Regions from separate parts of the Staphylococcus nepalensis genome, predicted to be linked through region 1. Evidence: predicted binding sites of a transcription regulator. Region 1 holds the regulator's gene; the other holds the start of a gene.

What was found. Region 1 encodes LexA, which represses DNA repair genes until DNA is damaged. Its sites were predicted from a motif close to CGAACATATGTTCG; they were not measured.
Region 2: a site for LexA is predicted at 4,938-4,951, ahead of BJG89_RS10520 (YolD-like family protein). Genes of this name have one in related genera too.

The regions. Positions count from the first base shown of each region.
Region 1 covers NZ_CP017466.1:1,726,838-1,747,326, reverse strand. Annotated here, with positions in the region: gene BJG89_RS08275 (hypothetical protein) at 35-628, shown strand; gene BJG89_RS08270 (aspartate kinase) at 722-2,089, opposite strand; gene BJG89_RS08265 (homoserine dehydrogenase) at 2,282-3,565, shown strand; gene thrC (threonine synthase) at 3,571-4,632, shown strand; gene thrB (homoserine kinase) at 4,634-5,554, shown strand; gene BJG89_RS08250 (Cof-type HAD-IIB family hydrolase) at 5,600-6,403, shown strand; gene BJG89_RS08245 (GNAT family N-acetyltransferase) at 6,755-7,144, opposite strand; gene BJG89_RS08240 (MFS transporter) at 7,371-7,751, opposite strand; gene BJG89_RS08235 (MFS transporter) at 7,796-8,515, opposite strand; gene BJG89_RS08230 (MBL fold metallo-hydrolase) at 8,528-9,289, opposite strand; gene BJG89_RS08225 (Lrp/AsnC family transcriptional regulator) at 9,407-9,808, shown strand; gene BJG89_RS08220 (hypothetical protein) at 10,027-10,341, opposite strand; gene BJG89_RS08215 (amino acid permease) at 10,572-12,017, opposite strand; gene BJG89_RS08210 (catalase) at 12,241-13,728, shown strand; gene BJG89_RS08205 (hypothetical protein) at 14,069-14,317, opposite strand; gene rpmG (50S ribosomal protein L33) at 14,830-14,979, opposite strand; gene rpsN (30S ribosomal protein S14) at 15,210-15,479, shown strand; gene guaC (GMP reductase) at 15,671-16,648, shown strand; gene BJG89_RS08185 (CAP domain-containing protein) at 16,669-17,682, shown strand; gene lexA (transcriptional repressor LexA) at 17,881-18,504, opposite strand; gene sosA (DNA damage-induced cell division inhibitor SosA) at 18,647-18,880, shown strand; gene BJG89_RS08170 (DUF896 domain-containing protein) at 19,007-19,255, shown strand; gene tkt (transketolase) at 19,332-20,489, shown strand, end outside.
Region 2 covers NZ_CP017466.1:2,217,877-2,224,187, reverse strand. Annotated here, with positions in the region: gene BJG89_RS10540 (peptidoglycan recognition protein family protein) at 1-1,400, shown strand, start outside; gene BJG89_RS10535 (hypothetical protein) at 3,118-3,549, shown strand; gene BJG89_RS10530 (hypothetical protein) at 3,543-3,953, shown strand; gene BJG89_RS10525 (hypothetical protein) at 3,954-4,766, shown strand; gene BJG89_RS10520 (YolD-like family protein) at 4,976-5,386, shown strand; gene BJG89_RS10515 (hypothetical protein) at 5,411-6,229, shown strand.

The DNA of each region.
Region 1 (20,489 bases):
ATGGAAACGCTTACTTTTGATTGGAGGTACAGATTTGGCAGTTAGTAATAGTAGTAAAATTAAAGACGTTGTAAATAATTTAACTGAAAATGTACCTGATTTGTTTAAATATAATGGTGAAATTGCGAAACAACTTTTTCTTCATGATGAATTTAACTTAAACGATAAGGTTGATATCAGTGTGGAAAGGAAATTTCTTGGTGAAGTTCTAAAGTTCATACCTAAAGATAATATAATAAAGTTACATGACGGTAAAAATGAGACACCTGACTTTTCAAACGTTCATTTTTCAGATGTGACCCATGCTAATATATATGCAGATGATGAATTAGTAATGACAGTTATTGTTTATGACGTCGAAAACGATGAATGGATGTTTAGATGGAATCACAACATTCGTTTACCTGAAAAACATATTTATTTCCATTCTATTAAGTGGGATGTCGATTACATTAAACCAGAAATTGTTTTAATGTACGAGTTATTAGATCCGATTGATTATCATCAATTGCCTAATTACAGAAATGTCATAGATTCATTAAGTTATTATCAATTTGTTATTTTACGTTTAGTGGTTGGAGACGAACGTATCAATCAAGCACTTATTTCTGAGAACAGAGCCATTTAAAAATCCTTCAAATCATTCAATAGTATTCATCAGCTTTCAAATGAAACTATACGATTTGAAGGATTTTGCTTTTTATTTTTTACATGCTGTTATTTAAACGTTTAAACATTTTTTAGTATAACAATATTCATAAGTCGCATTTACTGCTCTTTCAGCATCAGTTACATCAATACCAAACATCATAGAAATTTCTGACGCACCTTGGTTCATCATTTTTAGATTGATATTAGCTTCTGCAAGTGCATGCGTAATCGTGTTAGCTGTGCCAACAATTCTATGCATACCTTCCCCAACTACCATTAATACTGCTAAGTCATGTTCAATGCTTAATTCGTCAACATCACAATGCTTACGTATATCATTAAGTACTTTTTCTTCTTTGTTCTGTATTTCTTTTGAACGCATAATGATACTGATGTTATCAATACCTGATGGCATATGGTCAAATGAAATATCGTAATCTTCTAACACTGCCAATATTTTACGTGTGAAACCAATTTGTCTATTCATTAGATATTTTTTAATATTTAACACTGTAAAATCTTTATCGCAACTAATACCACTTACGACACTCGTTGAATCGATTTCTCTATTATGTCTAATATACGTTCCAGTATCGTTCGGTTTATTTGTATTTTTAATTACCACTGGGATTCTATCTTTATGCAATGGTTGTAACGCTTCATCATGAAACACACCGAATCCTGCATAGGATAACTCTCGCATTTCTCGATAAGTAATTTCATTAATAACTTCAGGATTTTTTACAATAGAAGGGTTAGCTTTAAAAATACCAGAAACATCAGTGAAGTTTTCATATAAATCTGCTCTGACACCTCTAGCTACAATTGCCCCAGTAATATCTGAACCTCCGCGTGGGAATGTAACTACGTAATTTTGTCTTGAAATACCGAAAAATCCTGGGATGATTAATTTTTCTTTATACGATCTTAGGTTATAAAGTGTTTCATATGATTGGTCTAAAATTTGAGCATTTTGTGGTAAATCCGTAACAGTAATACCAGCTTCTCCAGGAGAAACATAACGTGTTGGTATGCCTTGACTATTATTGTATTCTGTAATCAGTTGAGCATTAAAGTTTTCGCCACATGAAAGCAATGCGTCTAATAACCTTGAAGGTTTGTTTTTTAATGTATTGATATAGTTTTCTAATGTTTCGTCTATTGTTTTTAATAAAGTATGGCTCATATTAAGTTCGTCAATAATATCAGCGTAGCGTTGAACGATTTCTTCTTTTTTAGAAACGTGATCCAATTGTTCTATTACTTTTTCATATAGACGAATCAATAAATCGGTTGTTTTTACATCCTCTTTATACCTTTTTCCTGGTGCTGATACAACTACAATTTTTCTTGCTTCATCTGAATTAACGATGTCTAATACTTTTTTAATTTGTTCTGCATTGGAAACAGAACTTCCTCCAAATTTTGATACTTTCATAATGTCATACAACCTTTCTAAAAAATCAGAAAATTTAGTTTAGTTTTTATCACAGGAGTGATAATATAAATATACGCTTTTAATATTCATAGGCTTTACAAAAAGAATGAATGAATTTATACTATACCATATTCAAGTATTTTTCAACTGTACAATTGTATTTTTTAGAAGAACAAACGGAGGAATGAAGACATGAAAGAATTAAACGTAGCACTACTTGGTTTAGGAACTGTAGGTTCTGGTGTAGTAAAAATAATAGAAGAAAATAGAGAACAAATTAAAGACACTATGAATAAGGACATTAATATTAGACATATTTTAGTCCGTGATAAGACTAGACAAAGACCTATTAATGTTTCGAAATATCATTTAACTGAAAATATTGATGACATATTAAATGACACTTCAATTGATATTGTTGTCGAAGTACTTGGGGGAGTTGAACCCACAGTAGAATGGTTGAAACGTGCGTTAAGCCAAAAGAAACATGTTATTACAGCTAACAAAGATTTATTAGCTGTAAATTTAAATGAATTAGAGAGTTTAGCGCAAGAAAACGACGTTGCCTTAAAATATGAAGCAAGTGTTGCGGGCGGCATTCCAATTGTAAATGCTATAAACAATGGCTTAAATGCCAATAATATTAGTAAGTTTATGGGTATTTTAAATGGAACATCTAACTTTATATTAAGTAAGATGACACACGAAGAAACGTCATTCGAAGATGCTTTAGCAGAGGCACAACGCTTAGGATTTGCTGAAGCAGATCCGACTGATGATGTTGAAGGTATTGACGCAGCTAGAAAAGTTGTCATCACTTCATATCTATCATTCAATCAAGTAATTAATTTAGATGAGGTAGATAGACATGGTATTAGTGACGTGACATTGTCAGATATTAAAGTTGCAGACCAACTTGGCTATAAAATCAAATTAATAGGTAAAGGGACGTATGAAAATGCTCAAGGAAACGCATCCGTGGCGCCAACGTTCATCAATAAGGACCATCAGCTTGCAGCAGTTGAAGATGAGTTCAATGCGATTTATGTGATTGGCGATGCAGTCGGGGAAACGATGTTCTATGGTAAAGGCGCAGGTAGTTTAGCTACTGGTAGTGCGGTAGTAAGTGATTTATTAAATGTCACGTTTAATTTTGATACTAACTTGCATACGTTGCCACCTCATTTTGAATTAAAAACAGAAAAGACAAAAGAAATGATGAACGATGAAGAAGAGACTATTACAATTAAAGGTAAAGAAAGTTATTATGTTGTAGTACAAACAGATGGTGAAGATATAAATCAAGTAGAAACATTATTAAAAGGAGAATTACCTGTACACAAATCATTAACTGTGGCTGAACGTGATGCTCGTACTGCCGGTATAGTTGTTATTGGTGTTGATGAGTCACCAGTATCTGCTATTAAAGAATCAGGTTATGTTGTTCAGAAAATCTACCCAGTTGAAGGAGTTTAAAATTTATGAAAAATTGGCAAGGACTTGTAGAAGAATTTAAAGCGTATTTACCAGTTACATCTGATACCCCTAAAGTGAGCTTGAATGAAGGCCAAACCCCTTTAATTTATTGTAAAAATATGTCAGAAATGCTGGGTATTGAATTACATGTGAAATACGAAGGAGCTAATCCAACAGGATCCTTTAAAGATAGAGGTATGGTTATGGCTATGGCCAAAGCGAAAGAGGAAGGCAAAAAAATTGTTATTTGTGCTTCTACTGGTAACACTTCTGCTTCCGCAGCTGCATATGCTGCAAGAGCAGGTTTGAAAGCAATCGTAGTCATTCCAGAAGGCAAAATTGCTTTAGGTAAATTGTCTCAAGCAGTGATGTACGGTGCTGAAATTGTTTCTATAGAAGGGAATTTTGATGAAGCACTCGAAATTGTACAAGAAGTTGCTAAAAATGGTGAGATTGCACTCGTTAATTCTGTTAATCCATACCGTATTGAAGGACAAAAAACAAGTGCATTTGAAGTAATCCAACAATTAGATGGTCAAGCACCTGATATTTTATCCATCCCAGTTGGCAATGCGGGTAACATTTCTGCCTATTGGAAAGGCTTTAAAGAGTATCATGATGCACATGGCACACAATTACCTAATTTATATGGTTTTCAAGCTGAAGGCGCATCGCCTATTGTACAAAATAAAGTAGTGAAAGAGCCAGATACAGTTGCTACTGCAATTAGAATTGGTAACCCAGCAAGTTGGGATAAAGCAACGAGTGCGTTGGAAGAATCTGAAGGCTTAATAGATAGTGTCACAGACGAAGAAATTTTAGAAGCGTATCAATTAATGGCTAGAAAAGAAGGCGTGTTCAGTGAACCTGCTAGTAATGCTTCAATTGCAGGTTTAATTAAGCTACATCGTGCAGGTAAATTACCTAAAGGTAAACGTGTCGTATCAGTGCTTACAGGTAATGGATTAAAAGATCCAGATACAGCTATTTCATTATTGGACGATCCAATTAAACCTTTACCAAATGATAGAGAAAGCATTCTAGAATATATTAAAGGAGCACTATAGCATGTGTGAAAGCTTAAGTTTAAAAATCCCGGCATCTACTGCAAATTTAGGTGTCGGTTTTGATTCTATAGGTATGGCATTAAATAAATTTTTATATCTAAATGTACAAATCAATAATAGTGATAGGTGGTCATTTAAACATATTGGGCCCAATGTTGAAGGTTTACCAATTGATGAAACACACTATATTTACCAAATTGCACAGCAAGTTGCTAATAGATATGAAGTTACTTTACCTCCCTTAGATATAGAAATGAGGAGTGAAATCCCATTAGCAAGAGGACTAGGCTCGTCTGCTTCTGCATTGGTTGGTGCACTTTACATAGCAAATTACTTTGGAGATATAGAGCTTTCTAAATATGAATTATTGCAGTTAGCTACCGAGTTTGAAGGACATCCTGACAATGTGGCACCGACGATTTATGGAGGGCTCGTATTAGGGTATTATGATCCACAAACGAAAGTGACGGACGTATCGTATATTGATCCACCTAGAGCAGACATGATCATCACAATACCATCTAATGAATTAAGTACTACACTTTCGAGAAATGCATTGCCAGAGACTTTTTCGCATAAGGATGCCGTTAGAAATAGTGCAATTAGTAATACCATGATTAGTGCATTGATTCAACATAACTATGAATTAGCAGGTAAAATGATGGAACAAGATGGTTTTCATGAACCTTATCGTCAACATTTAATTCCTGAATTTCAAACAATTAAACGGATTGCGAAACGGTATCATTCATATGCTACTGTTATCAGTGGCGCAGGACCAACTGTTTTAACAATGATAGCGCCTGAACGAAGCGGAGAATTAGTAAGAGAACTTAAACGTGAATTTATCCATTGTCGTTCAGAACTTGTTACTATTAATGTGACGGGTGTAGAATCTGAAGTATTGTACCAACGTCATTAATTTGTTGTATTATAGTTGAGTAGACGTTGAAAGGAGATTAGGAAGATGGGATATAAGTTAATAGTTATGGATATGGATGATACATTAATGACTTCAGACAATGAAGTGAGTACTGATACGGCCAATTATTTAATTGATATACAACATCAAGGTTATACAGTTGTGCTAGCATCAGGCAGACCAACTGAAGGTATGTTACCAACTGCAAAACGATTAAAACTAGATCAATTTAACAGTTATGTTATAAGTTATAATGGCGGTAAGACAGTAAACGTAGCAAATGAAACAGTTGAAGTTAGTCGTACAGTATCAAAATCAGACTTTGATGAAATTGTAGATTTCTGTAGAGATAACCAATTATTCGTGTTGACTTACCAAGATGGCTATATCGTATATGAAGGTGAACATGAATATATGAATATTGAATCAGAGCTGACAGGTTTACCAATGAAAGCAGTAGATGATTTAAAATCATATATTCAAGAGTATGTACCTAAAGTTATGGGTATTGATTATATTCCTAAAATTACGAGTATTAGAAATGATTTAGCTGGTCATTTTAACGAAACGATTGATGTCACAACAAGTAAACCTTATTTCTTAGAATTTATGGCACAAGGCGTTTCTAAAGGTAATGCAATAACTGATCTTAGTAATAAATTAGGTTTGAATTTATCTCAAGTTATTGGCTTTGGTGATAGTTCAAATGATATATCAATGTTAAAAGTTGTTGGTAAAGCAATCGCTATGGGGAACGCTAATGATGACGTGAAAGCTGTTGCTGATGAAGTGACTTTAACAAATGACTATAACGGTATTCCTTACAGTTTAAAAAAATTATTAAATTAAAATAAATGAAGCATAGCAAGATAGCCAAAGTTTGATATGTGAAGGAATAAGATGCAAATCCCAAAATTTTGCCCCAAAAAGATTTCATTAGTTAGAAATCTTTTTGGGGCTTATTTTATATCAATACTATACTCACGTATAAGGGAATAATATATATGAAATTTTTAAGATTAATACTTTATGAATTATTCATTATCTGTAATTGATATTTCTAAATATAAAAAAAGTGAAGTTCCTACGAAATATTTCATAAGGTTAATAAAATCAGTTTTGTTAATCGTAAATTCGTTATTCACCATAACTTCGTAAGTCCCCCATCTATCTTTAAATATAAGTCCAGATTCATTAAATTCATTTTTTTATAAAAATCTTTTCTTTTTTTCTTTGTGAATAGTTTTCAAATGTTGAATCAACTATTTCTATATTAAGAATGATTGGGTTCATTCCATATTTTTCATTGATAAACTGTAAAATTTTACTTCCATAGCCCATAGATTGGTGTTTATTGTCTACAGCTAAATATTGAACATATGTTAAATTATTATATTGGATTAAATAAGTGAAACCTATAAAATGATCATCGTCATAAATAGCTAATAAATTACCAATGCCTTTTTCTAGTTTATATAAAATTAAGTCCATTGGGAATCTTTCTACTTCTGAAAAAGAATTCTTAAGTAATGATTCTATACGTTTTAAATCACTTGAATTCTTATTGATATTTTTCTGTTGTAAACTCATATATTTGATATCCTTTCTATACTGTAAATTATAATCATTAACTACAATCATAAAATTTAAATAAGACTAATAGAAACCAAAGCGATATCATTCTATTTATCAGTATAGATTTCAGTATACTGATAAATGAAAAATTCGATAGTAAAGTTTCGAACTTATGTTTAATAAATGATTTATAAAGCATACAAGTCGATGTTTTTTAATACTTATTTCAACATTCAAAATATTATATGAATTTTTTAGTATTCTTTCCATGTAAAAAGTAATATAAAATAAATGTTAATAGAATAATAACCGCAAGGATTTTATACATTCCCGCATAACCCAAAATGGGAATTCCAAATCCTAATATATAAGGTCCTAATCCATTTCCTGAATCCATAAAAATCATAAATGTTGAAGTAGCTAGTCCTACATTTTCTGGCTTAGCTTCACTGACAGCGATCGTTTGAGTGATTGAAGAAATGTTACCAAAACCAAGCCCAATAAATAGTCCTGACAATAACATCGTCCAGTCATCGCTACTGATACTTAGTAAAAGTAAGCCAACAAAAAAGAATATAAGGGCTGGATACATAATTTTATTTGCTCCATAAATATCAGCAATTTTACCTGTGAAAGGTCTAGACGCTAATACTGAAACTGTATATATTATAAAAAAGAACTTGCTGCTTGTACTAAATCAATTTGGATCGCGTACAAATTAATGTACGATACTATACCTGAAAAAGAAAATGCACTCAAAAATATAATAAATCCAATTGGTATTGTTGATTTATTCATTAAGTTTTTTATAGATATTTCTTTCTTATTTTCGTTATAAGGCACTTTGATTAAAAATGACATAAGTAAACTTAATATCGCAAAGATCAAACTGGCATAAAAAATATTCATTAAACTAGAATTCTGTGTTAAAGATATTCCAATAAATGGACCGAATCCTGTAGCCAGTGCAGTACTTAACGCAAAATAGCTAATCCCTTCGCCTTTACGCGATTGAGGGATTACTAAGGCAACAATAGTACCTACTATCGTTGTAGTGATACCCGTAGAAAGCCCATGTAATAATCGAACAAACACTAAAAAATATTCGTCTAAGTTCACAAAATATAAAATAATTGATACGAAATAAATCACCATATTTAAAATAAATATTTTCTTCGTTATTTTAATAAATCCAGTGAGTACTCTACCAATTAGCGCACCTACTATGAAAACACTTGCTATAAAGCCCATCATTATACTAGATGAATTATATTCAGTTTGCGCATAATTAGTGATGGTAGAGTTTAGTAAAAAATATACGAGTATCAATAAAAAGTTTATGATAGAATATATCACAAAATCTTTCGACCATATTTTGTTATTCATAATAGCTCCTTTCTACATATGATAACTGTCACCGTTATTTGGGATTAGTACTTGATCTTCTAATCCTTTTTCATTTACAAATTGTTTTAATCTGTTTCTAGATAAATTCCAATGAGTTACTGCTTCCATATGCACTACAATAATTTTTGAATTAGGTGCTTCTTTTGCTACTTTATATACATCATATTCGTTCATAATTAATGAGCTGCCTTCATAAAATTGGTTGTCGCCACCATTTACAATGATAACTTCAGGCTCATAGTGTTTTATTACGTTTTTAATCTTGCTATACCATACGGTATCTCCTGCTATATATAATCTTTGTTCTGTAGGATGATCAAAAATAACGCCACAAACAGAACCAATGATTTCTAAAATTTCACCTCTACCATGCTCACCAGGCGTTTTTATTAGTTTAACACCCTCAAACGTTGTATACTCGGTTAATATTTCTACATCTTTAAAGCCAACACCTTTAATTTCTTCTGCGTCGTTTTCGTCTTGTACAAATACCTTGATATCTTTTGGTAAATGTTTTTGTGCCGTTTCATCAAAATGGTCAATATGCAAATGTGTTAAAATAATCGCGTCAATATCTTTAATGATGTCTTCTAGAGATATAGGTAAGTCGACAAGTGGATTCTCTAACTCTTCTCCAGGAGCATCAGGAAAACTTGCAAAAGCCCCTTTTTCGCCTAACATCGGGTCAACTAAAAACTTTTTATCTGCATACTCAATGATGCTTGTAGCATTTCTTATATGTGTTATGTTCATAAATAATTCCTCCAAATTTTTGTATATATTTATCTTAATTGGATGGTCTATGTGTTTAAATATAAATTTCAAAGAGTTTTTAACTAAATACTTGAAAATTGAAAGTGAGTGATAAAAATGGACGAATTAGACAAAAAAATAATTAGCGAATTAAAAAATAACAGTAAAATTTCAATGAAGCATTTAGGAGCAAAAGTAAATCTAACTGGTCAAGCAGCAACAAATAGAGTGAAAAAATTAGAGGATGACAACGTTATTACTGGATACACGATTGCTTTAAACCAAGAAGCATTAGACTGTAAAGTCCATGTATTTATTAATATTTATACTCATAAAATTTCTCATAATTCATATCTTGATTTTATTCAGGAAGAGAGCATTTTTGTTATGAATAACTATAAAGTAATAGGCGACCCATGTTATCTTTTAGAGTGCCGTTTCCCAAATAATGATTATTTAAATGCATTTCTTGCGCGATTAAATAAGCACGCAAACTATAATGTTTTAATGGCAATATAAAAGGCCAATCTCATTAATTAAACGGGGAACTAAAAGTGGCATGATTGCCATTTAATATTGAATTATATTGCAATAAACATCATTAATTTGGTAGTATTTATATTCATTTCTTTGCTAGTAATAAAAAACGAGGTAGCGAAATCTACATAGAAAATGTGATCCCGTTACCTCGTTTTTGTGTTTTTGCATATTTTGATGTCATACATACGATGATTTGACTATTTAGCGGTATGGGTCCATTCATTTTTGCCGCGATGTCTTTTTACGTGTGCATAAACATTGTCTGCAGCGTAGTCTAAATTAGTGTAAACCGTAATCGAGAATGCAGATTGGTTATCCTCAAATGCTTCTTCTGAAAACAATTCTTTAAGATGGCTAAAAAGACTTTCCATTTGTGAGCGGTCTAAACTTGGGTATTCTCGTAATGTTCTTTTGATTAGTTGGTCATGTCTTTCTTCAAGTGATTGTACAACAATAACAAAACGCTCATCAGTTTCTAAAATATCGTCAAATAGATTTGTTTGTCCAATCATAATTTCCACCTCTAAGTAATTAAATTATTAATCTTATTATACTATACTTTCTATATACTGAAAATAACACCAACTTCTGAAAAAGCAATTTCTTTTGTAACCAAGGTTAATTTATATAAAAGTAGGGAATACAATTACTATGTTATTAGCAAAAAATTCACCCCAAAAATTAGATTTCTAGTCTAACTTTTGGGGTGAATAGTATGATACTTGTATTAGTGGTTAAGTATCTAATTATAATCGTGGTTTTTTAAATCAATTTCTTCGAGTTTAACAATTTTAGTTTTTCTAATGTACTTATGGATAAAGTAAATTAAAGCTAATATAACCATTGGTAATAAGTTTCGGATTAACGCGCCGATATCACCAGCCAAAATTGCACCAAGTGAATTTCCTACAAATAGGAATAACAAAGCAATGATTACTATAATTGGTCCGAAAGGATAGAACGGTGCCTTATAAGGTAATACATCATCAGGATTTTTATTTTGTTTTTTAATTGCAGAACGCAGTCTGATTTGGGCTATTATACTAGATGCCCAAACAACAATGACTAAAGACCCAATGATATTTAGCAATGAAAATACAATGTCTGATTTAAATTGAGCTAAGATAATTACAAACAAGACAATGATAAACGTCACAAATATTGATACTATAGGTAATTTTGTAGTCTTATTAAGTTTACTTAAAAATTTAGGTGCTTGTTTATCTTCTGCCATTGAGAATAACATTCTACTTGTTGTATAAATTCCAGAGTTTGCAGCAGATAATAATGAAGTTAAAATTACTGCGTTAATTACTGATGCTGCAAATGCGATACCTACACGATCAAACACTATTGTAAATGGGCTTTGTGATACAGATTCACTTTCATTCAATAATAATGGATCAGTATAAGGAATTATCGCTGAAATGACCGCAATTGATAAAACATAGAATAATAAAATTCTCCAAAAGACTTGTCTAATTGCTTTGGGCATAGACTGACTTGGGTTTGAAGATTCGCCAGCTGTTACAGCAACGACTTCTGTGCCTCCAACTGAGAATCCAGCTACAAGTAAAACCCCTAAGAAACCAGAGATGCCACCAACAAAAGGTGCTTCTCCTGTTACATAATTACTCAAGCCATATGTCTGACCGCCTAAAATGCCTATAATTGTTAATACGCCAATAACGATGAAAATAATAATGGTTGCAACTTTAATGAGTGATAACCAAAACTCTGTTTCACCAAAGGCCTTTACTGAGAATATATTAAGTAAGAAAAGAATGACAAGGAAGATGATGCTCCAAGTGACAGGACTAAAAAATTGGAAGAAATCCCAATAATAAATTACACTAGAAGAAATAATAACATCGACACTTGTAACTAACAGCCAAATTGCCCAATATAGCCACCCCATAGTGAAACCGAGGGAGCTATCTACAAAACGTGTTGAATAGGAACTGAAAGAACCTGAAACAGGATAAAATGTAGCTAGTTCACCAATCGAAGCCATTAAGAAATATAACATCACACCAATGATTAAATAGGCAAGTATTGCGCCACCAGGTCCTGCTTGCGAAATCACGCTACCAGTAGCAACAAATAGGCCTGTACCAATTGCACCACCAATTGCAATCATTGAAATGTGCCGAGAATTAAGACCACGGTTCATATTGTTTTGTGCCATAATACAGTCTCCTATGTTCTATTAAATTTTAAATATATATTATCCATTCTAATGCTTTTGAGCTGTACAAGCAATGCTTTTTATGACTGTCTTGCTATAAATTTTCAAATATTTTGAAAATTAGTATTTATATGTATATTGTTAGTTGCTTTTAGAAAAATTATAGATTAAAATAAGTACTAGGTAATAATTATTATTGATTAGTAAAGGCGGGGGAATTTTGATGAGTAACAGGAAAAAATTAACGAGCCTCTTTGGCGCACCAGTCTCAGATAGAGAAAATAGTATGACAGCCGGCCCTAGAGGACCATTATTAATGCAAGATTGGTACTTTTTAGAGCAAATGGCTCATTTTGATAGAGAAGTTATACCGGAAAGACGTATGCATGCAAAAGGGTCAGGTGCTTTTGGTACTTTTACGGTTACAAACGATATTACACAATATACTTCAGCTAGCATTTTCTCTGAAGTAGGCAAACAAACTGAAATGTTTGCGCGTTTTTCAACTGTAGCAGGTGAAAGAGGCGCAGCTGATGCAGAACGAGATATTCGTGGGTTCGCGTTGAAGTTCTATACAGATGAAGGTAATTGGGATTTAGTAGGAAATAATACACCAGTATTCTTCTTTAGAGACCCGAAACTATTTGCTAGTTTAAACCACGCTGTTAAACGTGACCCAAGAACAAATATGAGAAGTGCACAAAACAATTGGGATTTCTGGACTTCTTTACCTGAAGCATTACATCAAGTAACAATTTTAATGTCAGACCGTGGTATACCTAAAGGTTTTAGAAATATGCATGGTTTTGGATCTCATACTTATTCTATGTACAATGATAAAGGTGAACGTGTTTGGGTGAAATTCCATCATAGAACGCAACAAGGTATTGAAAACTTACAACCTGACGAAGCGGCAAAAATTGTTGGGGAAGACAGAGAATCATCACAACGTGATTTATTCGAAGCAATTGAAAACAAAGATTATCCAAAATGGAAAATGTATATTCAAGTCATGACAGAAGAACAAGCGCGCAACCATAAAGATAATCCATTTGATTTAACAAAAGTTTGGTATAAAGGAGACTATCCTTTAATAGAAGTTGGAGAATTTGAATTAAATCGCAACCCAGACAACTATTTCCAAGATGTTGAGCAGGCTGCTTTCGCCCCAACTAATATTGTACCTGGGATTGATTTCTCTCCAGACAGAATGTTACAAGGTAGATTATTCTCATATGGCGATGCACAACGCTACAGATTAGGCGTCAATCATTGGCAAATACCAGTTAACCAACCTAAGGGTGTTGGCATTGAAAATATTTGTCCATTTAGCCGTGACGGTCAAATGAGAATTATAGATAATAATCAAGGCGGCGGCACACATTATTATCCAAACAGTGATGGTTCATTCGAAGATCAACCTGAATTTAAAAAACCTGGACTAAAAATTGAAGGTGAAGCATATGAATATGACTTCAGAGAAGATGACGATAATTACTTCGAACAGCCAGGACGTTTGTTCAGAATACAATCTAAAGAACAGCAAGCGCGAATTTTTGAAAATACAGCTAATGAAATGCAAGGTACTACATTAGAAGTTCAACATCGTCATATTCGCCATTGTTATAAAGCGGATAGTGAATATGGTAAAGGTGTGGCGAAAGCATTAGGTATCGACATAAATGATGTAGATTTAGAAATTGCAGATTAATCATTGCACGCTTATGATTAACAATTTACAATAAAAGTTTTAAAATGCGCGTTTAAGATATAAACATGCCTATTTAAAATAAAGATGCACCTTCATTTCAAAATGGAAGGTGCATTTTATGTTTGAATTTTTGGGATATTCAATGCATATGTTTATCTAAGGGCATGTTTAATTTACGTTATTAGATAGGTTAATAAATATAAAAAGACAAACCAAATGTCATAAGTCATTTGGTTTGTCTTTAACTGTAAACATCATTTAATTAATCGTAACTGCTTAAATGTAATGCTGAACAGGGCACATTAGATTTAAGCGTGTAAGTCATTTATTTTAATTTGAATTATCTTGTCTTTATACCTAAGAAATTTTGCGAATAGAAATGCATTTTTCCACAATTGTTACATAATAATGTTATTAACGGCGTTGGATCATTACCTAAGGAAGCAGTTAACAATGGTAGGAAATAATGACCATCTAAAATTTCAATATCAGGACGCTCGCAGTTACACACACTTTTATCTTTTGTTTTTTCAGTTATTGAATCAATAATGTGTTTTTTTTGTTCATCCGTAATGTGACGATTTTCCATATAAAAATTCCCTCCAATATATTTTATATACTTATTTCATTATAAGGGTAGTTATGATTTATTAGAAGACCTTAAATGCATTTAATAGTGATATTTAAGTATATTATTGTTAATTAACGCTTTGTTGTGTGATTTAATGTATTGTTTCAACCCAGTTACATAGCGCGGTGTATCATTAATAGAAATTAAAACTGAAGTGCCCATCGGTAGTGTAAGTTGCCCCTTATCATAATTTATACATATAAGTTGTCATGTTAATTTAGTTTAGCGGTGTTTATTAAATTATACGAAAAAGCCTTTTTGTACTAAATTCCATATTTTATAACGATTTTGTAACGTGTTGACGCCAGGGAAGTATATGAGTGAGAGACTATAGGCTTGAACCATACCTCATACCTCAGGCAAGCATGCACGACCAAAACTGTAAGATTTTAAATAAAATAAGAGCTAACCCATTACGGATTAGCTCTTATTTTTAAGTGTCGTATTAAAAAGATAATGAAAGCACAGAATTATTTAGTTTCACGATGTAAAGTGTATTTATTTAATCGTGGGCAGAATTTTTTAAGTTCAATACGTTCTGGATTGTTACGCTTGTTTTTAGTACTGATGTAGTTACGATCGCCACATTCTGTACAAGCTAATGTAATATTTACGCGCAAAATTAACACCTCTTTCTTAACAGGAATCATTACGTTTTAAAATGATACCATAATTAATCAATATATTCAATGAAAAATGCTTTACTTAACTTGAAGATATCCTAATATACCTAACTATTATACCCCTTTTAAAAAATAATTTTCAATGACCAAATCGTTTTAGTTTGATTTATGAAAAGCATATGTTAATATTTAAAACGTAACGATTACGATTTAAAGGAGAGAAAGATATGGCAAAAAAATCAAAAATTGCTAAAGAAGAAAAAAGAGAACGCTTAGTTGCTCAATATTATGAATTAAGAAAAGAGTTAAAAGCAAAAGGCGATTACGAAGCATTAAGAAAATTGCCTAGAGATGCTTCACCTACAAGACTAACACGCAGATGTAAGGTGAGTGGGCGTCCAAGAGGTGTATTAAGAAAGTTTGAAATGTCACGAATTGCATTTAGAGATTATGCACATAAAGGCCAAATTCCTGGTGTTAAAAAATCAAGTTGGTAAAATCAGACTTTAGTTCATTTACATTTAGAGTGAAACCATGTATATTATCTATTGGTAAAGATAAATAAAATGCTATTGTTCGGAAATAATCCTAATATATAGGATTATTTCCTTAGATAATTGTTGAATTCATTTAAAAATCTTACCTTTAAATACTGTTTCACTATTAAATATTAGGGGTTTATATAATTATGAAAATATTTGATTATGAAGATATCCAGCTTATACCAAATAAATGTATTGTGAATAGTCGCTCAGAATGTGATACTGCAGTGGAATTCGGACCAAAAGAATTTAAATTACCTGTTGTGCCTGCAAATATGCAAACAGTGATGAATGAAACTTTGGCAGAATGGTTTGCTGAAAACGAATATTTCTATATTATGCATAGATTTGACGAAGCAGCACGTATACCTTTTGTGAAAAAAATGCATAGCAAAGGCTTGTTTGCTTCTATTTCAGTTGGCATTAAAGCACGTGAATTTGAATTTGTTGAAAAAATGGCAAACGATGGTGTAATTCCTGAATATATTACAATTGATATTGCACACGGTCATTCAGATGCTGTAATCCATATGATTCAACATATTAAAAAACATATTCCTGATTCCTTTGTTATTGCAGGTAATGTTGGGACGCCTGAAGGAGTTCGAGAATTAGAAAATGCGGGTGCAGATGCAACGAAAGTAGGTATTGGGCCTGGCCGTGTTTGTATTACTAAAATCAAAACAGGATTTGGTACAGGCGGTTGGCAATTAGCTGCTTTAAATCATTGTAGTAAAGCAGCACGTAAACCAATCATAGCTGATGGAGGTATTAGAACGCATGGTGATATTGCTAAATCAATTCGATTTGGTGCATCTATGGTAATGATAGGTTCATTATTTGCTGCTCATGAAGAATCTCCTGGCGAAACGGTTGAATTAGATGGTAAATTATATAAAGAGTATTTCGGTAGTGCATCTGAATTCCAAAAAGGTGAACATAAAAACGTTGAAGGTAAAAAAATGTTTGTTGAACATAAAGGTTCATTAATGGATACATTAGTTGAAATGCAACAAGATTTACAGAGTTCAATCTCATATGCAGGGGGTAACGATTTAAATTCATTAACTAAAGTGGATTATGTCATAGTTAGAAATTCTATTTTCAATGGAGATAGAGACTAATAATATAGTAGGTGTAAAAAATTAAACGATTTTTATTATATGTAATTGTACTTCTGTTAATTGTGTTAATTACTCCAATTAAAGAATTTGCACCGCTAGAATCGTTGCAGCAACAATTTAAATCAAAAGTAGACAGTTGGTCATCTGATAAGCCTTTAACTGAAAATACCTTAAAAGTACCTGATGAACAAGATTTTGCTTTGAATAATATTCAAATGAATATGTCTAAGGAAGAAGTAGAAGAAAAATTAGGTAAAGCAAAGCGTGTTACTTCAAACGAATATGGTACGAATTGGCATACGTATTATTCTGACGATTACAGAAGTTTTGTTATGGTGAGTTATATTAAAGATAAAGTAAATGGTTTGTATAGTAATCAAAATGTTATTTCTTCTAAATCTAAAATAAAATATAATTCTCCGAAAGATACAGTTAGAGATCGATTAGGTGACCCTATATCAACAAAACAAAAAGGTCATATAAATATAGACGTGCAAGATAGTGAATTTGACAATTTTAAAAAAGACAATATTTATACTACAGCATTTTATGACAAACATAACCAAAACCACTTAACAGCATTATTATTAATTAGTGAAGAAATGGAAAATAGACTTCAACAACAATATGGGGCGCCGTCGGATAATTTAGCTAAGAGCTTTGAATTGCAAAATTTTGACTTAGTAAACGCTGAAAGAGTGCAACATGGTTTAAATACTTTAGATTATTCAACAACTATTTCTGATACAGCACGTAAGCACAGTACTGATATGGCAGAAAATAACTATTTTAATCATGATAATTTGAGTGGAGATTCTCCGTTTGATCGTTTAGAAAGTGATGGACACGATTTTAATGCAGCCGGAGAAAACTTAGCTTATGGTCAACAAAGTAGTATTTATGCCCATCAAGGTTTAATGAATTCTTTAGGACATAGAAAGAACATTCTTAAAAAAGAATTTCGAACATTAGGTGTCGGCGTTGATTTTAATGAACAAAGACAACCTTATTGGACTGAAAATTACACTGGATAGTGTTTACGATTTGTTGAATGAGGGTATCTGTAACCTGTGAGGATGAGATATTATGACAACAAATAAAAAAGATCAAACAGAAGATATACTAGAAAAAGTTAAAGACGTTTTAGAAAAGAATGACGAAAAATAAGAGGTTGCGCTCAACGCGCAACCTCTTATTTTTGTTGAGAGTGTCTTTATTTACAAATAAAATAATTAAATTTCTCTGAAAAGCCCAACGACTTTGCCTAAAACAGTGACTTGGTCTAAATAAATAGGAGACATTGTACTATTTTCCGGTTGCAAACGATAACGTGTTTTTTCTTTATAAAAACGTTTGACTGTAGCTTCATTTTCTTCAGTCATTGCAACAATAATATCACCGTTTTCAGCAATTGTTTGGCTTCTGACTATAACTTTATCTCCATCTAATATACCAGCTTCGATCATACTATCACCAACAACATTTAAGATGAAAATGTCACTGTTATGCGTAGAAGTAAAATGTTCTGGTAATGGAAAGTATTCTTCAACATTTTCGACGGCAGTAATAGGAATACCTGCCGTTACTTTTCCAATTACTGGTACATGTATCGTTGATTCCATATTTGCAGATTCGCCTAGTTGTTCAGTTACAATTTCTATTGCACGGGGCTTGGTTGGATCTCTTTTTATATAGCCTTTTTCTTCTAGTCTTGATAAATGTCCATGTACGGTAGAGCTTGAAGCTAAACCCACAGCTTCACCAATTTCTCGAACACTTGGTGGATATCCTTTTGAATGAACGGTCTGTTTGATATATTCAAAAATTTCATTTTGTCGTTTTGTTAATTCTCTCATAATAGGCACTCCCTACGTTAATTTGTTTTTATTATAGCATGCATGATTCTTTTTTACAAACGTTTGTTCGTTTCAAGGTTGACTAGGAACAGATGTTCTGTTAGAGTTTAGACACAAACAAACGTTCTAGGAGTGACTTATAATGTTCAAATTATATATACATCAAATAAAGCCTTACTTCGTAGTCCTATTAGTTACTATGATTTTAAGTTCTATATTTATTTTAAGTGCACATAATAATGCTGAGTCGGAACAAACGTACGAAATGACAGATCATCAAATCCAAAACAACTCAATTCAAAACGAACAATATCAAATGGATTCAGTGGAAAAAAGCGAACAGAGCAATAAGCCATTTTTGGCAAGAGCAAAATAGAAATATCAAACATTAATTTATTTGGGAGTAAATTAATTGTCTGGTACATATGAAAGTGAGCGGAACTATTTCGTTTCGTTCACTTTTTTGTTATATTTTTTATATTATGAATTACGGAGGTTTAGTATGGCTAAAAACGATGCCGTAGATATCAAGCGTATAAATGAATTAGCAAAAAAGAAAAAAGAAGAAGGATTAACTGAATCTGAGGCTAAAGAACGATCTAAATTAAGAAAAGCGTATTTAGACTCTTTCAGAGATAATTTTAAAAAACAAATTGAAAATACTAGAGTAATTGATCCTGAAGGTAACGATGTAACACCTGAAAAAGTTAAAAAAATATTAGATTCAAAAGACAAAAAAGATAACAACTAAATCAATTTTTTGTTAAACAAACGTCAAATAATGTATAATGGTAATGAATCTTGCTATAAGAAAGGAAGTCATTTAGATGAATAAAGAAAAAGATCAATTAGCAATAGATACGATTAGAGCTTTAAGTATCGATGCTGTTGAGCAAGCAAACTCAGGACACCCTGGATTACCAATGGGTGCTGCTCCAATGGCATATACTTTATGGACACGCCATTTAAATTTCAACCCCCAATCAAAAGATTTCTTCGATAGAGATCGTTTTGTATTGTCTGCTGGTCATGGTTCTGCATTACTTTATAGTTTATTACATGTTTCAGGTAGTTTAGAATTAGATGAATTAAAACAATTTAGACAATGGGGCTCAAAAACACCAGGACATCCTGAATTCAGACATACTGATGGTGTGGAAGTAACTACAGGTCCATTAGGTCAAGGTTTTGCTATGTCTGTAGGTATGGCTATGGCTGAAAAACATCTTGCTGGTAAGTTTAACAAAGAAGATGCTAATGTAGTAGACCATTACACTTATGTACTAGCTTCTGATGGAGATTTAATGGAAGGTATTTCACATGAGGCGGCTTCATTAGCTGGTCATACGAAATTAGATAAACTTATTGTATTATATGATTCAAATGATATTTCTTTAGATGGAGATTTAAACAAAGCTTTTTCTGAAGATGTTAAGACTCGCTTTGAATCATATGGTTGGAAACACATTTTAATTGAAGATGGTAACGATATCGAAGCAATTGATAAAGCAATTGAAGAAGCAAAAGCTTCGGATGTACCAACAATGATTGAAGTTAAAACAATTATTGGTTACGGTGCACCAAACAAACAAGATTCTCATGGTGTGCACGGTGCGCCATTAGGTGAAGATGAAAGAAAATTAGCTTTAGAAAATTATGGTTTAGATCCTGAAAAACGATTCAACGTTCCAGATGAAGTTTATGAAATCTTTCAACAATCAATGCTAAAACGTGCAAACGAAAAAGAAGAAAGCTGGAACAAACTTGTTGAAACATACAGTGAAAAATATCCAGAATTAGCAGAAGAATTCAAATTGGCAATCAGTGGTAAATTACCAGCTAATTACGCTGATGCATTACCAGAATTTGAAGCTGGCCACAGTGGTGCGTCACGTGCAGATTCTGGAGAAGTTATTCAAGCGTTAAGTAAAACAGTACCTTCATTCTTTGGTGGTTCAGCTGACTTAGCTGGCTCAAACAAATCA
Region 2 (6,311 bases), 480 kb from region 1:
CATTTGGCGTTGAGGGGTCGTATTTCTCAGATAAAAAACGTTCTAAAAAGTCACTTGATAATTTAGCGCGTATCTTGGCTTATCTTTGCGACTACTGGAAGATAGACCATAAAACAGAAATGCCAGGACATCAAGATATACAAGCAGGTAAAGTAGACCCTGGCAACTTACTCGAGGCTGCAAGTTACAGCCGCAATATCAGCAATCTTGATAAGCTAGTGAACAAATACATCGGCGGTGTACAAGAAGATGACAACATGCCCGATGAGGTCAAAGAGCCGACAAAAGAAAAACCGACAGAGTCACCTCAGTCGCACGTCAAGCTGAAAGAGGCTATCGAGTACATGCACAGCATGAAAGGTCAATATATTGATTTTGACGACGAGTTTGCGTATCAGTGCGTTGACGTTATCACTGATTTTGTACACCATGTCACAAAAGGTGTCAGATTTTGGGGCAACGCAAAAGACCTTATTAACAATGTTATGCCTAAAGGTTGGAAAGTGGTAGAGAACACGAAAAACTATATACCACCTGTAACAGCAATCGCTGTATATACAGAGGGCATATATAGCAAATGGGGGCATACAGGCCTAGTTTGGGATAACAGTGGTGGTACTAAATCATTCACAATATTAGAACAAAACTATGATGGAAATGCTAATTCACCGGCTAAATTAAGAGAAGATAATTATAGTGGCTTAACACACTTTATCGTACCAGACTTTGCAGATGACAGTGTTGATTTAACTACAATTGGAAACGTAAAACCAAAAGCGCCATCAAAAGGCCAGACATTGAAATTAAACAGTGTTCCACCTAAGAAATTAACTTGGTCTAACCAACCATATTTCAAAGCAGTAGCAGACAATGCAGGTGCTACAATTTGTAGACCTAACCACAATAACGTAATGGTACTTACAAATGAAGTGTACGGACAAGGAGATGTATTCTATGTTTATGAAATACGTGACGGTTGGGCTAGAGTTTATTCTCCTTCGAACGATGGCTTTGTTTGGTATGAAAGATTAAGAATAACAGAAGTTTATAAGCCAGGAGGCGGACAAAGTTTAAAAAATAAACCGGATAAACAAACTGTCAATCAAAAAACGAACGCTAAGAAAACAAGTGGTTTGAAGGTAGGAAGTATTCCACCTAGTAAACTTGGTTGGAGTAAGAAATGCAAATTCAGAGGTAAAGTAGATCATTACGGTGCAACTGTAGCGAAACGTAGTGGTAAAAAAGGTAATTATCAATGGTCACTCACTAATGAAACTTACCGTGCAGGTTATGATGACTTTTACATTTTTGAAGTGTTAGACGGTTGGTGTCGAGTATACTCTCATAACAATAATGGTTGGGTATGGCACGAACGATTAAGAATAGTAGAAGTATATTAAAAAATTTGAAACGTCTATTAGCTAAACTAATTTTCATATGTTATATTACAAATAGAGGCAATGAATATTTATTGTGACTCACCAATTCTATTTTTTACGCATTAGGCACTCTTTACGGAGTGTCTTTTTTATGGTATAAATGTCTTGAGCAATATATTACTATTGCTAACCAATACCGATACCATTACTATAAAAAAGAGTAGGCACACTGTCCCGTGCTTACTCTTTAATTTTATGTTAAACTATTAGTAGTGCTATGGTCATAGCACTTTTCAAATTTATATTCCTTTATATCTTCAGGCATCCTTTAGGGGTGCCTTCTTATTTTAACTTGATTAAGTTTATAAAAAATGGTAAGTTAATTGCAGAGAGCTTAGACTCCTTTCTATGTAACTTAAAATAATTAATCGTCGAATGAATAGGTGGACTTTCAAGTTCGCCTATTTTTAATTTTGTAAATTAGTTAAAATAGACAAAATATGTTATATTATGAATGTGCTTTGGTCACAAGCACGCCTTGAAAGTACATTTAAACGCATTATTAAGCGCCCTAAATAGGGTGCTTTTTATTTTATTTGACCAAGTCATTAGAAAGTGATAGTTTATAGGTAGACATATATTCACGTTCCTTTATTTTTATTAAAACATGCGAGTATGAAGAGACAGGCCCCTGTGCTTGTCTTTTTTATTAACTTGCATAATTAAAAATTTATGCTAATATAATAAATACGTTGATATAATACCAACTGTATTTATCGTCTCATTTTAAAAATGAGTTTTCACAACACCCCTTTACGGGGTGTCTTTTTTATATTATTATATAAATGCGCTTTCAATGATTGTATTTCTAGTTCACACTGAGTAGGCACATTGTCCCGTGTCTGCTCTTTTTTTATTTGATTAAACGGAAAAATATGTTAAATTATAAATAGGCTTTAAACCCACGCAATCCACTGTGATTGGCCTTAAAATATATTCAGCGTCTCTTTGCGAGGCGCTTTTTTATTGTATATTATAGGCACGATCATTATTAACCATACAATGGATCAGACGGACTTTCGGGTCTGTCTTTTCTACGTTATAACTATGGTTAATAAGTTGTTACTATGATTTGTTACCACCACGTGATTATATTAAGGGTAGGCACTTATGTGCTTGCCCTATTTTTTTGTGTTATAATTTATATACATGTATAAGCCCTTTCCCAAATAGTTTTTATATCCGCCACCCACACATGTCACTGGGTGGTTATTTTTTTATGTTTGTATGATATAGTTTCGTTAGTTTCTTAGATAGAGAAACTTCCTTATTGTGTATAGGCAGTCGTTAATTCGGCTGTCTTTTTTGTTTATTAACATTTTTAGTGGGTATTTATTTAATAGATACTCCTTAATAGTATTTATATTGATTGTATGATTACTCTGCTAATAGTTGATGCCATCCAGCTTCCTACTGGGTGTTTTTTTATACTATAATTTAATTGTATTCATACTATACAGGGCAGGTATTTATGCGCTTTGTTTCAAAACTCAAAAGTAAATTATATCAAGAAAATATATTGACACAATATGTAGTATTTTTAAGAGTGTTTATAGTGATTGAAGGAGTTTTTTAAATTAAAAACACAATATGTAGTATATTGATGTGTTTGTTTATAAATATATAAGATGTGATATATTATATATTATAATATAGGAAAAGTTATGAGGTGACATTTATGTTAAGTATTAAGGAATTAAAGCAAAAAAATAATAGCCTCGATAAAAGTAGATTAGTAGATGAATTTACACAACAATTAGAAATGGAATGGGAAAGAGCGCTCAAACTATTAGAAAATGAAGAATTTAAGAATCAACTCGAATATAATTTTAGAATTTTATATCTTTATGATGAAATTAAAGAATTAATAAAAGATAAAGGTACTAATGTTAATAATTCTTTTTATCAATTATATATAAAAAGGTTAAAAGCTAATGATTATATCCATGAATCAGCATATAGTAATTTCAAAGATATAATAAATTTATTCTCGGACATTTTAAATAAACTGGATAAAATAGAAGATAATAGTTTAGCTATAAAACATAATTTTAGCGCCGAAAATGAAATCATTAATAAATCAAATATTACGGAGTTTACTTTATGTTAATGAATTATGAATATGAATTCCAACTCTCAGATTTCAATTTAAATAATTTATCATTAAAAAAATATAATGAAGAATTTTTATCATATAACAATCCATATACTATTAAGTCTGAAGAGATTAATTTCAAAGTGTATTTAATAGAAGAAAAAAATAATAATATAACTGTTTTGGCGAAATTCACTATCAGCACTAAAGATTTTAAGTTAAATATTGAATATATTGCTGAATATAATTCAACTATAAATGAAATCGATACTAAACAAGAATACTACTCAAAGTTAGAGCCAGCTGTATTTATAACTATGTATCAATATGCGAAAGAAATGTCTGTTAAAGTTATTAGTGAAGTAGTAGGTAACAAAGTTATATTTCCAATCTACGATAGAAGGAAGATAGGAAAATAAATGACTAATAACATTCAAATTGTGCCTGCAATTGAAAACAGATATATTGATGGGAAATTATATTTTCCTATTGCACAAGCTAAGTATAAGCAATTTATGAAAAACATAGATGGTTTTATTTCAAAGTTAAATACAATACTAAGAATTAATGATGAACTTTATTGTATTTTATATGATGGATTATGTATGAATATAAATCAGGATTTTATGGATTTTAAAAATTTTACAAATAAAAACCTTGTAGAATTATTGGAATTTACTATAGTTGAAATCGTTGAATTATATGCTCAAATAGAAAGAGATATTACAGATGATGAAGAAAAAAACATAGAAGCAACTTTTAAATACTTTGAAAGAGCCTTAATGAATTATAAAAATATACTTGATTATAAAAAAGGATCAGTCAATAAAATGAGAGGTATATTAATGGAAGCTTTAGGAATATCTATTTTTGGTAAAACGAGTGATTTTCAAGAAAATTTATTTGTTTGGGATTTTAATGCTATAGAAAATGGAGAATTGATAAAAGTTCAAGGAAGAGAAACTGCAGACATATATTGGAAAAAAAACGGTAATTCTCATATATGTGAAATTAAATGTAGACCTACTGGAGTGAATGAAACTCAAATTGATTTTATAAAATTCACTAAGAATAGACTAACCGAAGTGGAAGGGCTGACCTTAAATAATATTATTCTTCATGGCGGTACTGCTGAAGATTATAATTTCGAAAGGCTAGAGTATAAAGAAAAATTAGAGGATTTTATAATTTATCCTAAAGAAAATATAAAAGAATTGTTAAAGAGGATATAAATTTATAACTGATTTGTTATAGTTTTTGTTTAGATACTATAACAAATGCATAAAGAACAGTAGAGAAATCAGATCTATTTCTTTTCTACTTAACACTTGTATGCGCAATATCTCTTAAACGTATAACCCTACTTCCACCCTTAGGGGTGGTTATTTTTTTATTTACATATACGAACAAGTGTTCTATTATGTATTCAAGAGGTGATGATATGAAAATTATAAATCCTAACGCACCAGACGAATATAAATATGAAACTGACTATCGTAAAATACCTAGTGAATACTTGAACCCACGTATACCAGAAGGGCGAGGAATCGTTAAGTGGAATGCCTTCAAGACCCTGCCCGAACAATACGAACAACTAGAACAATACATACAAGACCAAAATAAGATTGATAGACCATCATTAAGTGATGACCAATTGAATGATTTAAACGATAAGTTAATATTTAAAATGTACAATGATCCTAAAATTGAATTGCGTTACTTCGAAAATGGATATATTAAAACTAAAGAGGGTTGTATTCACAAAGTAGATGTTCATACACAAACACTACATTTATATGAAGATAGTGGATTAAGTAAGGTTGATTTGTTAGATATTGTGGAGATAAAATAGAGGGTGGTATAATAATATAAGGATGTGATTAAAATAAAACTATTTTTTAAAATATTGATTGCTGGTTTTATAGGAGAGCTTATAGTAATTCTAATTTTAGATATCATTAATATAGGTATTTTAAAAAAATATGAAAGATTAGAAGTTATTATAGGTATCACAGGGTTGATCACTACTTTCTTTGGTGCGTATTTTGGTGCTAAGATTGCAGGCAGTGAATCACGAAAACTTTTTAAACAACAGATTAAAATGAATGATTTACAACAAAATATGGAGATAAATTTAGATGTTTTGAAATATATAGAAGATGTTAATAATAATTTATATTTTATTAATGAGTTAATTAAAGACGATAATTTTTTAGATCCAACGAATTTAAAAAAACTTCTTAAAAATTGTAAAGAAATAAATGACACGTTAGAAAGTTTGAAAAACAAAAATCTAAATAAAGCATCTGCTGTTTTATATTGGGATGTACAAATTTTTCATGAAAAATTCAAAGATGTTTATTATAAAATACAAGGTATAATTGATAATAATGAGACACGTGATTTATTCAAAAATGTAAAAGGAAAAGAAATACCAATGGAATATATAGGTCCATGGAAAGATTTTACAGTGGGAATTGATAATTATATTTATTTTATAATCTGTAATGGTAGAGAAGAAATAAAGAAAAAAATCTCTGTCGATTTAATCATGGAAGAAAATAAAACTTTTTTCAAAGCGAAAAAAGATGAAGTCAAAAGTTTTTTACGTAAAATAAATAATTCATTTAATAATATAGAATATAAAAATAGAAAGGAATTAATTAAAGAGTATACTAAGATATATAAGGATTGATAAACCCACCAATTAAGGTGGGTGTTTTAATTTATTGATACCATTTTTGATACCATTTTATCTCGAAATGTATTTTTTATAA